Regions from separate parts of the Kitasatospora sp. NPDC015121 genome, predicted to be linked through region 2. Evidence: riboswitches for the same ligand, from Rfam matches in the RefSeq annotation. Region 2 holds a riboswitch; each other region holds the start of a gene.
The links. Region 2 has a riboswitch for cyclic di-AMP ahead of ACZ3J7_RS28380 (transglycosylase family protein). Riboswitches for the same ligand answer to the same signal wherever they lie in the genome.
Positions count from the first base shown of each region.

Region 1: another riboswitch for cyclic di-AMP. It lies ahead of ACZ3J7_RS05680 (M23 family metallopeptidase); the one in region 2 lies ahead of ACZ3J7_RS28380 (transglycosylase family protein).
Region 3: another riboswitch for cyclic di-AMP. It lies ahead of ACZ3J7_RS38100 (transglycosylase family protein); the one in region 2 lies ahead of ACZ3J7_RS28380 (transglycosylase family protein).
Region 4: another riboswitch for cyclic di-AMP. It lies ahead of ACZ3J7_RS22760 (transglycosylase family protein); the one in region 2 lies ahead of ACZ3J7_RS28380 (transglycosylase family protein).

Region 1 covers NZ_JBVHEH010000003.1:377,610-380,646, forward strand. The annotation lists gene ACZ3J7_RS05680 (M23 family metallopeptidase) at 96-1,100, opposite strand; cyclic di-AMP (ydaO/yuaA leader) riboswitch at 1,106-1,259, opposite strand; gene ACZ3J7_RS05685 (hypothetical protein) at 1,631-1,825, opposite strand; gene ACZ3J7_RS05690 (SpoIIE family protein phosphatase) at 2,285-3,037, opposite strand, start outside.
Region 2 covers NZ_JBVHEH010000021.1:54,105-57,141, forward strand. The annotation lists gene ACZ3J7_RS28380 (transglycosylase family protein) at 1-943, opposite strand, end outside; cyclic di-AMP (ydaO/yuaA leader) riboswitch at 947-1,114, opposite strand; gene ACZ3J7_RS28385 (MFS transporter) at 1,575-2,885, shown strand; gene ppnP (pyrimidine/purine nucleoside phosphorylase) at 3,013-3,037, opposite strand, start outside.
Region 3 covers NZ_JBVHEH010000048.1:21,973-25,009, forward strand. The annotation lists gene ACZ3J7_RS38100 (transglycosylase family protein) at 1-1,035, opposite strand, end outside; cyclic di-AMP (ydaO/yuaA leader) riboswitch at 1,041-1,210, opposite strand; gene ACZ3J7_RS38105 (hypothetical protein) at 1,849-3,037, shown strand, end outside.
Region 4 covers NZ_JBVHEH010000014.1:264,593-267,629, reverse strand. The annotation lists gene ACZ3J7_RS22765 (cytochrome P450 family protein) at 1-915, shown strand, start outside; cyclic di-AMP (ydaO/yuaA leader) riboswitch at 1,148-1,346, shown strand; gene ACZ3J7_RS22760 (transglycosylase family protein) at 1,350-2,078, shown strand; gene eno (phosphopyruvate hydratase) at 2,368-3,037, shown strand, end outside.

The DNA of each region.
Region 1 (3,037 bases), on a different contig from region 2:
GCCGTCGCCGTTCCGGGCCCGCGGGGCCCGCACCCGGCGGGCCGAAGGCCCCGCGCGGTGGGGTCCGCGCGGGGCCTTCGGGGTGGTGCCGGGGATCAGACGTTGACGCCGTGGGCCGCCAGGTAGGCGACCGGGTCGACGTCGGAGCCGTAGTCCGGGGTGGTGCGGATCTCGAAGTGCAGGTGCGGGCCGGTCACGTTGCCGGTGGCACCGGAGAGGCCGATCTGCTGGCCGGCGGTGACCGCCTGGCCGGCCGAGACCGAGATCGAGGACAGGTGCGCGTACTGGGCGTACTTGCCGTCCGCGAGCTTGATGACGACCTGGTTGCCGTAGGCGCCGCCGTTGCCGGCCGAGACCACGGTGCCGTTGGCGATCGCCTTCAGGCTGGTGCCGGTGGAGACCGGGAAGTCGATGCCGGTGTGGTAGCCGCTGGACCAGTTGGAGCCCGCCACCTTGTAGCCGGTGGTGACGCTGCCCGGCGCCGGGGCGACGTAGCCGGAGGAGGCGGTCGTGCCGGTGGAGGACGAGGCCGCGGACGAGGAGGTCGACGGGGTCGACTTCTGGGTCTGGGTCTTCGTCTGGGTCTGGGTCTGGGCCTTCGCCTGGGGCTGGGCCTGGGTCTTCGTCTGGGTCTGGGCCTTCGCGGTGCCGGTCGAGGCCTTCGGCGCGGCCGCGGCGGCGGTGTCCGAGGACGAGGCCTTCGGCGCGGCCGCGGCGGCCTGGCCGCCGATGGTCAGCTGCTGGCCCGGGCGGATCAGGTCCGGGTTGCCGCCGATGACCGAGCGGTTGTCCTGGTAGAGCTTCTCCCAGCCGCCGTCCACGTTCTTCGCGGTGGCGATCTTGGAGAGGGTGTCGCCGGAGACGACCCGGTAGGTCTGGTCGGCGGCCGGGGCGGCGCCGTCGGCGGCGGTGTCGGCGACCGGGGTCGCGTCGACGGAGACGTTGGCCCACGAGCGGCCGCCGTCGTGGTGGTCGGCGGTGCCGTGCGCGGAGGCGGCGGTGACCGGGAGGCCGACCGCGGCACCGGCCACGCCGGTGGCGATGGCGATGCGGACGATGGTGGCCAGGCGCGGCTTGCGGTGCTTGCCCTGAGCGGACATGAAGCTGTTCCTCTCCGACGCCTGCGAGGTGAGCTGTCGGGTTCGGGCGAGAGTTGCCCGGCCGCGTCTCCGCGGCTTCACCCCGAGCCGTTCCCGTGCGTTGCCGGGCCCGGCGTACTACCTGTGGTTCCCCCGCTCCTGCCGTGGCGTGGTGTCTGGTCGGCACCGAACGACGGCAGGACTAGGCGTTCCGCTCGGTGGCCCGCCCGGCCGATGTCCGGGCTGCGGAGGAAGCAAAACCCACGGTTCGCGGGGCTGGCAAGCGCCGAAAAGCCCCGTTCCCGGACCCGGGAGGGGGCTGACGGTCCGCCAGGTCACGCTCCGCCGTCGGCAGGCCGCGCTGCGCGTACGGGATCATGACGGTGCGCCCACGAACCGCGTACAGTGGGCGACTTCGGCCACCGTGCGCGTTCGGGCGCGGACCCGGCGTGACGATATGGGTGACCCTGGTCACCCGCGGGCGGGACTTCGGGACGGGACGGGAGGCCCGGCGTCCGCCCCGGAGGGGTCGCGGAGGGGTCTGCGGCGGGTCAGCCGGCGATCCCGGCGATGGCCTTGGAGACCGACTCGAGGAACTGCTGGATCGGCCCGGCCATCGTCGACTGGCTGAGCATGAAGCCGAACAGCGCGGCGACGATCGCGTGCCCGCCCTTCAGCTGCTTGTTGCGGATGAAGATGAAGACGATGATGCCGAACAGGACAAGGGCGGAGACGGAGAAGGCCACGGGGACTCACTTCCTCGATTCGTGGCGGGGATTCGGGTCGGAACCGGCGATGGTTCCAGGCGGAAACCGGCCCCTGCCCCCCGTGTCCCCACCACTCCATCCGGACTCAGTGTGGTCGCTCGTGCGGAGTGCGTAAAGGACTTGCCCCGTTGCCGGGGGCCCCAACCCGTGTGGTGGGACTGATTTCCGCCGTCCGCGACGATAGCGGACGGGTCCTGACGGAGCGTCGGCGGGAGGCGGTCCGCACCGTCGGCGGCGGCAAACCGGCAGGCAGGCCGGGCCGTGGCCCACGGGGCGGGTGGGGCAACGGAATTGGCCGAAGATCAACGTTCGGGTTTGACACTCCGTGGGCACCCCGTGCCGGGCGTTTCCACACCGTTCCACCACAGTTGGCGCCCGGGCGGACGGCACGCGCACGGAGAGCGTACGGGGGCGGTCCGGACGGCGCGCGGCCGGGGTTCAGCGGCGCCAGACCAGCAGCACGGCGCGGTCGTCGTTGACGTGCTTGGCGACGCTGTCGATCAGCCGGACCGCGGCGCCGGCGCGGCCGCTCACCGGGGTGGTGGCGACCAGCCGGTCGGCCTCGCCCATCAGCCGGTCCATGCCCTCGCCGAGGTCGCGGCCGGGGATCTCGACCATGCCGTCCGTGCACAGCATCAGCAGGTCGCCGGGGCCCAGGACGCCGCGCACGCCCTCGAACTTGGCGCCGTCGTAGACGCCGAGCAGCGGGCCCTCGGCCTCCTTGACCTCCCAGCGGCCGGCCCCGGCGAGCCGGTGCATGCCGGGGAGGTGGCCGGCCGAGAGGAGTTCGTACTCGCCGGTGTCCAGGTCGACGACCAGGTGGACGGCGGTGGCGAAGCCCTCGGCCCAGTCCTGGCGCAGCAGGTAGCCGTTGGCGGCGGGCAGGAAGTCGTGCGCGGGCAGCGAACCGAGCAGTCCGCCGAAGGCGCCGGAGAGCAGCAGGGCGCGGCTGCCGGCGTCCATGCCCTTGCCGGAGACGTCGGCGAGGACGGCCTCCAGCACCCGGCCGCCGGGGCCGGTGCGGGCGGCGACCATGAAGTCGCCGGAGAAGGACTGGCCGCCGGCCGGGCGGAGCGCGGTGTCGGTCTGCCAGCCGTCGGGCAGGTGCGGGACGCGGCCCTGGACCCGGATCCGCTCGCGCAGGTCGAACAGCATGGTGGAGCCGCCGCGCCAGGGCACGCCGATCCGGCG
Region 2 (3,037 bases):
CGGGCGCGGTCGAGCCGCCCGGGCTCGGGACCGCCGGGGCGGTGGGCACCAGGCCGCTGCCGTTCCCGTTCCCGCCGCTGCCGGTGCCGCCGTCGGCGGGGGTGCCCGGGGTGCCCGGGGTGGGCGTGGCGGTCGGGTCGGTGGTCGGGTCGCTGGTCGGATCGGTGGGCACCAGCGGGGTGCCGGGGGAGGCCGGCGGGACGGTCGGCGTGGCCGAGGCGTCCGGAGCGGGCGTGGCCGAGGTGCCGGGGACCGGGGTGGTCGCCGGGGCGCCCGGGGCGGGCGTGCTCGGCTGCGGCTGCGGGTGCGTCAACTGCATGTAGCGCTCGTACAGGCTCCGGTGGCTGGTCCAGAACCAGGCGCCGTTCTTCTCGTACCAGTACACGTGCGAGACCGGGTCGTAGCCGGGCAGGCCGGAGAACACCGGCGCGGTGCCGTCCGCCGGGGCGGTGCTGCCGTCCGGGGCGGCGTTGACCGCCGCGACGCCGCGGGCGCCGCGCAGCGAACCCGTCTCGTTCGCCGAGTCGTTGTCGTCCACGACGCCCGGCGCGCTGGCGGTGCCCAGCCCGGCCCCGTCCGCGCAACCGGACCAGGGCGACGGGCCCTCGGTCGCCAGGATGCGCTCGGCGACGGCGATCTGCTGGCTGCGGGTGGCGCCGTCCGGCAGCGGGGCGTACTGGGTGCCGCCGTAGTCGGTCCAGCGCTGGGCGTTGATCTGCAGGCCGCCGTAGAGGCCGTTGCCCGCGTTGGAGTCCCAGTCCCCTCCGCTCTCGCACTCGGCGACCCGGTCCCAGACCGCGCTGGGCGCGGCGTGCGCACCGGTCACGGCGAGCAGCGGCAGGGCGATGCCGACGCCGGCCACGCCGGCCGCCGCGATCGCGCGCTCGGCGGTCTTCTCCGCCTGGCTCTGCCGGCGATGACGTCCCGAACCCGTGAAGAGCATGCGAGATCCTCTCCGCACGCCTGCGAGGTGAGCTGTCGGGTTCGGACCGGGAGGGAGGCCCGGCCGCCGCACCCCGGTCACCCGGCGCGGACGGCTTCACCCCTAGCCGTGGGGAACGGCAACGAACGTGGTTCCCCCGCCCCTGTCCAAGGGTTGTGGTGGTCGACCCGGAAGCGCGGTGGACAGGGCTCGGCGTTGTCGCGCTGCGGGGCCCGGCGGTGCGGGCAGGGAGGAGCCTATTCACTCGAACGTGGCAATCACAAGCTCGTCGCGCCCGGATCACGCCTGCGTCACGGCGGTGTCCGCCTGGTGTGTGGGCGACCTGTTGACGATCTCTCGGGCGGCGGACGCCCCGTGGGGCGCATCGTCGGTCGGTCGGCTGGAGAAGTGCGGCCGACCGGCGGGACCGGAGCGGGGCGGGCGGCGGGACCGGAGCGGGGCCGGCGGGATCCCGGCGTGCCGGGGCGGGAGGCCCGGGGCGTCAAGTTCCTTCGACCGGGCGCAAGTCGGGGCCAAAGCGGGCATTTTCCGTGTTGTGGATAAACGGCGCGACAGGGCGTCGTCGGACTTCCTACGATCACCCTGCTCGCTCTCCCCGCGGGCGTGTCACCGAGTCCGTGGAGGAACTCCCGTGCGCGTGCTGGTCCCCGAAGTGCTCCGCGTCGAGCGCCGGTTCGCCAGGTTGTTCGTCGGCCAGTCGCTGTCGGTCCTGGGCGACCGGGTGTCGTTCGTGGCGCTGCCCTTCGCCGTGCTGTCGATCAGCGACTCGGCCACCGACGTCGGCCTGGTCGCCACGGCGGGGCTGCTCCCGCTGCTGGTGTTCACGCTCGCGGGCGGCGTCTGGGCGGACCGGCTGCCCAGACAGCGGATCATGCTGGCCTCCGACCTGGTGCGCTGCGCCGTCCAGGCGGCCATCGCCGTCCTGCTGCTCACCGGCACCGCCCGGGTCGGGCTGCTGGCGGCGCTGACGGCGGTGTTCGGCGTGGCGGACGCCTTCTTCCTGCCCGCCTCCACCGGCCTGCTGCCCCTGCTCGTCCCCGCCGACCGGCTGCGCGAGGCGAACGCCCTGCGCGGGTTCGTGCAGTCGGCCAGCCTGGTGGCCGGTCCGGCGCTGGCCAGCGTGCTGATCGTCCTGGTCGGTCCGGGCGGCGCGCTGGCGGTGGACGCGGCGAGCTTCGCGGCCAGCGCCGCCGTGCTGGCCCGGCTGGGCGCGGTCGGTGACGGCGGCGTGGGTCGCGGGGCCGGGGCCGCCGAGGGCGCGGAGCCGGTCGAGCGGCTGGGCTTCCTGGCCGAACTGCGGATCGGCTGGCGGCACGTGCGCGGCCGGACGTGGGTGTGGTCGGGGATGCTGGCGATAGCCGTCTACCACGTGGTGGTGCTGCCCTCGGTGTTCGTCGTCGGGCCGCTGCTGGCGAAGCGCGAGTGGGGCGGGGCCGGGGCGTGGGCCGTGGTGGTCGCCGCCTTCGGTGTCGGCGCGGTCGTCGGTGACGTGTGCGCCTACCGGCTGAAGCCGGCCCGTCCGATGGCCGTCGCGGCCGTGGCGATGGCGGTCGCCTCCTGCCAGGCGGTGGTCATCGGCTCCGGCGCGCCGGTCTGGGTGATCGCGGTGCTGGAGGGGGTCACCGGAGTGGGCGTCTCCCTGTTCTTCGTGCTCTGGGAGACCTCGCTCCAGGTGCACATCCCGGAGCAGGTGCTCTCCCGGGTCAGCTCCTACGACCACCTGGTGTCCGTCGCCCTGATGCCGCTCGGGCTCCTGCTGGCGGGCCCGCTGGTCGAGGGCCTCGGGGTGCGCCCCGCCCTGTTCGGGATGACGGCGCTCGCCGTCCCGGCCGCGCTCGCCCTGCTCCTGTTCCCCGCCGTCCGCCGACTGCCCGCGAACCGACCGGTGGAGGACAGACCGGTGGCCGTGCGCCGGGAGCCCGCTCCGGAAGCGACGGTGTGAGCGTGCGCCCGTCCGTCGATCCGTTCATCCATGAAGGAGTGGAATGGGCCGGCACGGGCGAGGGCCGATTCCCGACCGCGCCCCGCGCGCCTCGACGCGCGGGGCGTGCGGGGCGCGGACGGTGGGGTCAGCGGTACTCGCAGAGGTAGGCG
Region 3 (3,037 bases), on a different contig from region 2:
GCCGGTGCCGCCGTAGACGTACGCCTGGCCGAGCTTGGACAGCGCGAAGTCGATCGCCGCGGCCTTGGAGCCGGCCGCCTTGGTGGCGGTGGTGGCGGTGGCGGTCTTGGTCTCGGTGGCCGCCGTGGTGGTGGTCGCCGTGGCGGTGGTCGAGGACTTGGTGGTGGCGGCGCCGCTGCGGCCGTTCTTCCAGGACGAGCCCTTGTACGAGGACGAGGACGAGGACGAACCGGTCGAGGACTTGGTGGCCGGGGCGGACTGCTGCGGCTGCGCGGTCGCGGTGCCGCCCAGGGTGAGCTGCTGGCCCGGGTAGATCATGTCCGGACCCTCGGTGAGGACCGAGCGGTTCAGGTCGTACAGCTTCTGCCAGCCGCCGTCGACGTGCTGGCTCTGCGCGATCGCGGACAGCCAGTCGCCCGCCGCCACGGTGTAGGTGCCGGCCGAGTGGTCGGTGGTGGCGGAGGTGCTCTGCTCGGCCTGCGGCCGGGCCTGGGCCTGGGTCTGGGACTGGTTCCGGGACTGCGACCAGGAGTGCTGGGACTTGCCCGAGCCGCTGGACTGCGACTGCGACTGCGACTGGGTCGGGCTCTGGGTCGGGGCCGGGGTCTTGGTCTGCGCGGAGCCGGTCGAGTTCGAGGAGGTGGAGGTGGAGGTGTCGACCTGGGGGGCCGCGCCGCCCTTGGTCAGACCGGCCTGGACGGAGCAGACGGGCCAGGCGCCGGGGCCCTGGACGGCCAGCACCTTCTCGGCGGTGGCGATCTGCTGGTCCTTGGTGGCGAGGTCGGCCCGCGGGGCGTACGCGGTGCCGCCGAAGGCGGCCCAGGTGGAGGCGGTGAACTGCAGGCCGCCGTAGAAGCCGTTGCCGGTGTTGATCGACCAGTTGCCGCTGGACTCGCACTGGGCGACCTTGTCCCAGGTGGCGACGGTGGCCGCGGAGGCGGAACCGGCGGTCAGGCAGGGGATCGTGAGGCCGATGCCGACGACGCCGGTGGTGGCGATCAGACGGCGGGCGTTCTTGGAGCTGATGGGCAGCATGAAGGAGCGTTCCTCTCCCACGCCTGCGAGGTGAGCTGTCGGATTCGGGCTGGAGTTGCCCGGCCGCGCACACCTCGCGGTGTGCCCGGCTTCACCCCGAGCCCCGTGCGGTCCTGCGACCGCCCGGGGCGACTTACCTGGTTCCCCCGCCCCTGCCGTGGTGCGTTGTGCATGAGCCGACCCACCCGGCGGCAGGACTCGGCGTTCCGGGTGAGCTGGGTCCGTGTGTCCACGAACGTGGGCAGGAGATTAAGCGGACTTAAGGGCGGATGGCAAATATCGGAGAAAGCCTTTCGGGGGTCCGGAAAAGGTGATCAAGAATTCCGGGGGGAACTCCTTTGCCGTCGACGGGGACTGCGGGAGCGTCAGGCGGGGGTGGATCTTGCGTCCCTTTTAGGGGTTATAGGGCTTTGGTCATCAGATGGGTGATTGGTGGACCTCCATTCGGTCGGAGGGGCGAATGGGCAGTCCGTTTCATCCGGATATGTCAGGGCGGGGGCGCTCGGGCCACGGTTCCGTGCGCCTTTCGCGCCCGATTCCGGACGGGGCGTCAGAATTCCGTCCGGAAAGCGCCTCCGGATGACCGCACCGGGGTGGTCGGGTTCGTCGTTCCTGGCTTCCCCGCTTACAGTGCGGGCGAGTTGACGACACGTCAGTCGAAGCGATCGGACGGAACCGAACGTTCCCGAACGGGCGTCCGGGGCCGCTACGCCAGGATGCTTACCCCGCCCGGAACATGACGTGTCCAGGCGGTCGCCGTGCCTAAGCTGCCCCCGACGACTCTGGGTTGCGGGCCCCGGGAGGGCGACCGAGGTGGAAGAGCAGCGGAACAGCGACGAGCGGGCGCCGTCCGGTCGGCACCGGCACCGGCGGCCGCTGGTGGGGCGGCGCAGGATGCTGACCTGGCTGGCGGTCGGGACGGCGGCGGCGCTCGGCGGGGGAGTGGTGCTGCGGCAGTCCCTGGCGGGAGCGGACGAGACCGCGGCCCGGCCGGCCCCGCCCGGGGGCGGCACGCCCGGCGGAGGCGGCCACCGGCACGCCACCGGCGACCCCACGCCCGTCGCCCCGGCGAGCCCGGCGCCGTCCGCGCCGCTGCCGCCGCCGGTCGACCAGAGCGGTCGGAACTGGTCGGACGCCAAGGGCTGGGGCGGCAAGGTGCCCGGCCCCGGCAGCGCGGTGCGGATCACCGACAGGGTGGTGCTGGATACCGACGCCCAGGTCGGCTCGCTGCTGGTGGAGCGGACCGGCTCGCTGGTGTTCGCCGCCGACAGGTCGCTGACCCTGGCCAGCGCCGGCAACGTCGAGGTGCGCGGCACCCTGGCGCTCGCCCCCGACGCCGCGCACACCCACACCCTGCGCTTCCCGAACGTCGACGAGCGGCGCTTCGCGGGCGGCGGCATGACCGTCGTCGACACCGACACCGGCCTGTGGGTCACCGGTCAGGGCTACCTGCGGCTGGACGGCGCCCCCCGCACCGCCTGGGCCCGCGCCGCCGGGGCGCTCAAGCCCGGCGACAGCACGATCCGGCTGGCCGCCGCCCCCACCGGCTGGCAGCCCGGCGACGAGCTGGCCGTCACCCCCACCGCGCCGCCCGACCAGGACGACTTCTCCACCTCGTACGACCTGGTCACGGTCAAGCAGGTGGACGGCGCCACCGTCACGCTGACCGGTCCGCTGAAGAACGCCCACCCGCGGGTGGCGATCGGTGGCGGGGCGACCTTCGGCGCGGAGGTGCTCAACCTCAGTCGCAACGTCCGGATCGAGGGCACCGAGCAGGGCCGGGCGCACGTCCACCTCACCTCCAGCCGGCCCGCCGACGTCCGGCACGCCGCGCTGCGCTGGCTCGGGCCGCGGGCGAACGGCAAGGACAGCTGGAACGGGAAGCCGGTCACCGAGCCGGTGCTCGGCCGGTACGGGCTGCACTTCCACATGCTGCTGGACACCTCGCGCGGCACCGTGGTCGAGGGCGTGGTGGTCCGCGACACCGGCAGCCACGCGTTCG
Region 4 (3,037 bases), on a different contig from region 2:
AAGGCGTTCACCCCGCGCCGGGTGGCCGAGTTCGAGCCCCGGGTGCGGGAGATCACCGACCGGCTGGTCGACTCCTTCGCCGCCCGGGGCGAGGCCGACCTGATCCACGAGCTCGCCTTCCCGCTCCCCATTTACGCGATCTGCGACCTGCTCGGCGTCCCCGCCGAGGACCAGGACGATCTGCGCGACTGGGCCGGGATGATGATCCGGCACACGGGGGGCAAGCGGGGCGGGGTCGGCCGCGCGGTCAAGCAGATCCGCGGCTACCTGGCCGACCTGATCCACCGCAAGCGGGCCGACCTCGGCGACGACCTGATCTCCGGCCTGATCCGGGCGAGCGACCACGGCGAGCACCTCACCGAGAACGAGGCCGCGGCGATGGCCTTCATCTTGCTTTTCGCCGGGTTCGAGACCACCATCAACCTCATCGGCAATGGCATGTACGCGCTGTTGCGGAACCCGGACCAGCGCACGCTGCTCCAGGACTCGCTGGCCCGCGGCGAGTCCGGCCTGCTGGCCACCGGCGTCGAGGAACTGCTGCGCTACGACGGCCCGGTGGAGCTGGCGACCTGGCGCTTCGCCACCGCCCCGCTGACCATCGGCGGAGTGGACGTCCCGGTCGGCGACCCGGTGCTGGTGGTGCTCGCGGCGGCCGACCGCGACCCGGCCCGGTTCGCCGCCGAGAACACCCTCGACCTGGCCCGCGCGGACAACCCGCACCTCGGTTTCGGTCACGGCATCCACTACTGCATCGGCGCCCCGCTGGCCCGGCTTGAGGGGCAGTACGCGATCGGCAGCCTACTGACCAGGCTTCCGGACCTCCGGCTGGCGGCCGATCCGGCCGAGCTGCGCTGGCGGGGCGGGCTGATCATGCGCGGTCTGCGCGACCTCCCGGTCTCCTTCACGCCCCGCTGACGCCGTTTCAACCCCCGCGACACGCCGCCGCGCAGGGCCGACGACACGCCGGGGCGGGGGCGCGCGTCGCACGCCTGCTCGGGAGAAATGCGGACATAAGGGGATCGTTCGTGTACGTGGATCGAAGATCCGTGATTTCGGCGTGATCATGGTGATATGAGCTTGTGATTGCTCGTCAGCTTTGCCTACTCTCCGACATGCCCGCAGCTGCGGGCCCCGGTCGCGGCACGCCGAGTCCTGTCCGCCGCGTCCCCGGGCCACCGACCAGGTACCGGACAGGAGCGGGGGAACCAGTGTGAACGCCGTAGTCCCAACGGCTTGGGGTGAAGCCGCCGAGCAGCGGACGCAGCCGCGTCCGGACCGTCCGGCGGCCGGGCCAACCTCCCGGTCCGAACCCGACAGCTCACCTCGCAGGCGTGCGGAGAGGAAGTCCCGTGCTGTTCTCCAACGCTGCCCGTCACCGCCGTAGTACCAAGGCCGAGAAGGTCATCGCCGCCGCCGGCGTGGCCTCGGTCGGCCTGGCCCTGCCCCTGCTCGCCGCCACCGGAGCGGCAGCCGCACCCGCCGACACCTGGGACCGGGTGGCCCAGTGCGAGAGCGGCGGCGACTGGAACATCAACACCGGCAACGGCTTCTACGGCGGTCTGCAGTTCACCTCCTCCACCTGGCGCGCCTTCGGCGGTGCCCAGTACGCGGCCCGCGCCGACCAGGCCAGCCGCGCCCAGCAGATCGCGGTGGCCGAGCGGGTGCTCGCCGCCCAGGGCCCCGGCGCCTGGCCGGTCTGCTCCAAGCGGGCCGGACTCACCAAGGGCGGCACGCCCGCCGACGTCTCCGACGACGCCGCCTCGCGCTCCGAGGAGCGCCCCACCGCACCCCAGCGGCCGAAGGGCCAGCCGTCGACGAAGCCGGCCAAGCCCGCCGCCAAGCCCACCCGGCCCGCCGCCGAGCCGCAGGCCGCCGAGGTCCCGGCCGCCGCCGCCCCGCAGGCCGCCCCGCAGGGCGCGACCGCCGGCGGCTACACCGTCCAGGAGGGCGACACGCTCTCCGGCATCGCCGTCGCGCGGCAGGTGTCCGGCGGCTGGGAGCGGATCTACCAGGACAACCGCGCGCTGATCGGCGCCGACCCGGACCTGATCGTCCCCGGCCAGGTGCTCGCGCTCTGACCCGCGGGACGCGGCGTCCCGGCATCCGGGACGCGACCGGCCGGCGGCCTGACGAGGCCCCGCCGCCGCCCCGACGGGGGCCGCGTCCCCTGACGTGCCGTCCGCTCCCGGCGCGCGCCGCGCAGTTCGCGCCGCCGGGGGCGGCGGGGCGGCCGTCAAACAGGTGAACTACCGATGAGTAGCCCGGCCACACCGTGAGACAGGACCCGGCCGGGAGTGGTCGAGCGGCGCTCTAGGGCTAGGCTCTGGTCGTAACGACCACACATCCGCTTCCGCTAGGAGATGCCTCGTGCCGTCCATTGATGTCGTCGTAGCCCGTGAGATCCTCGACTCCCGCGGCAACCCCACGGTCGAGGTCGAGGTCGGTCTCGACGACGGCAGCACCGGTCGCGCGGCCGTCCCGTCGGGTGCCTCCACCGGTGCCTTCGAGGCCCTGGAGCTCCGCGACGGCGACAAGAACCGCTACTTCGGCAAGGGCGTCGAGAAGGCCGTCCTCGCCGTGATCGAGCAGATCGGCCCCGAGCTGGTCGGCTACGACGCCACCGAGCAGCGCCTCATCGACCAGGCCATGCTCGACCTGGACGCCACCCCGGACAAGTCCTCGCTCGGCGCCAACGCCATCCTCGGCGTCTCGCTCGCCGTGGCGCACGCCGCCTCCGAGGCCAGCGACCTGCCGCTGTTCCGCTACCTGGGCGGCCCGAACGCCCACGTGCTGCCCGTCCCGATGATGAACATCCTCAACGGCGGCTCGCACGCGGACTCCAACGTCGACATCCAGGAGTTCATGATCGCCCCGATCGGCGCGGAGTCCTTCTCCGAGGCCGTCCGCTGGGGCGTCGAGGTCTACCACACCCTCAAGGGCGTCCTGAAGGAGCGCGGCCTCTCCACCGGCCTGGGCGACGAGGGCGGCTTCGCCCCGAACCTGGACTCCAACCGCGAGGCCCTGGACCTCATCACCG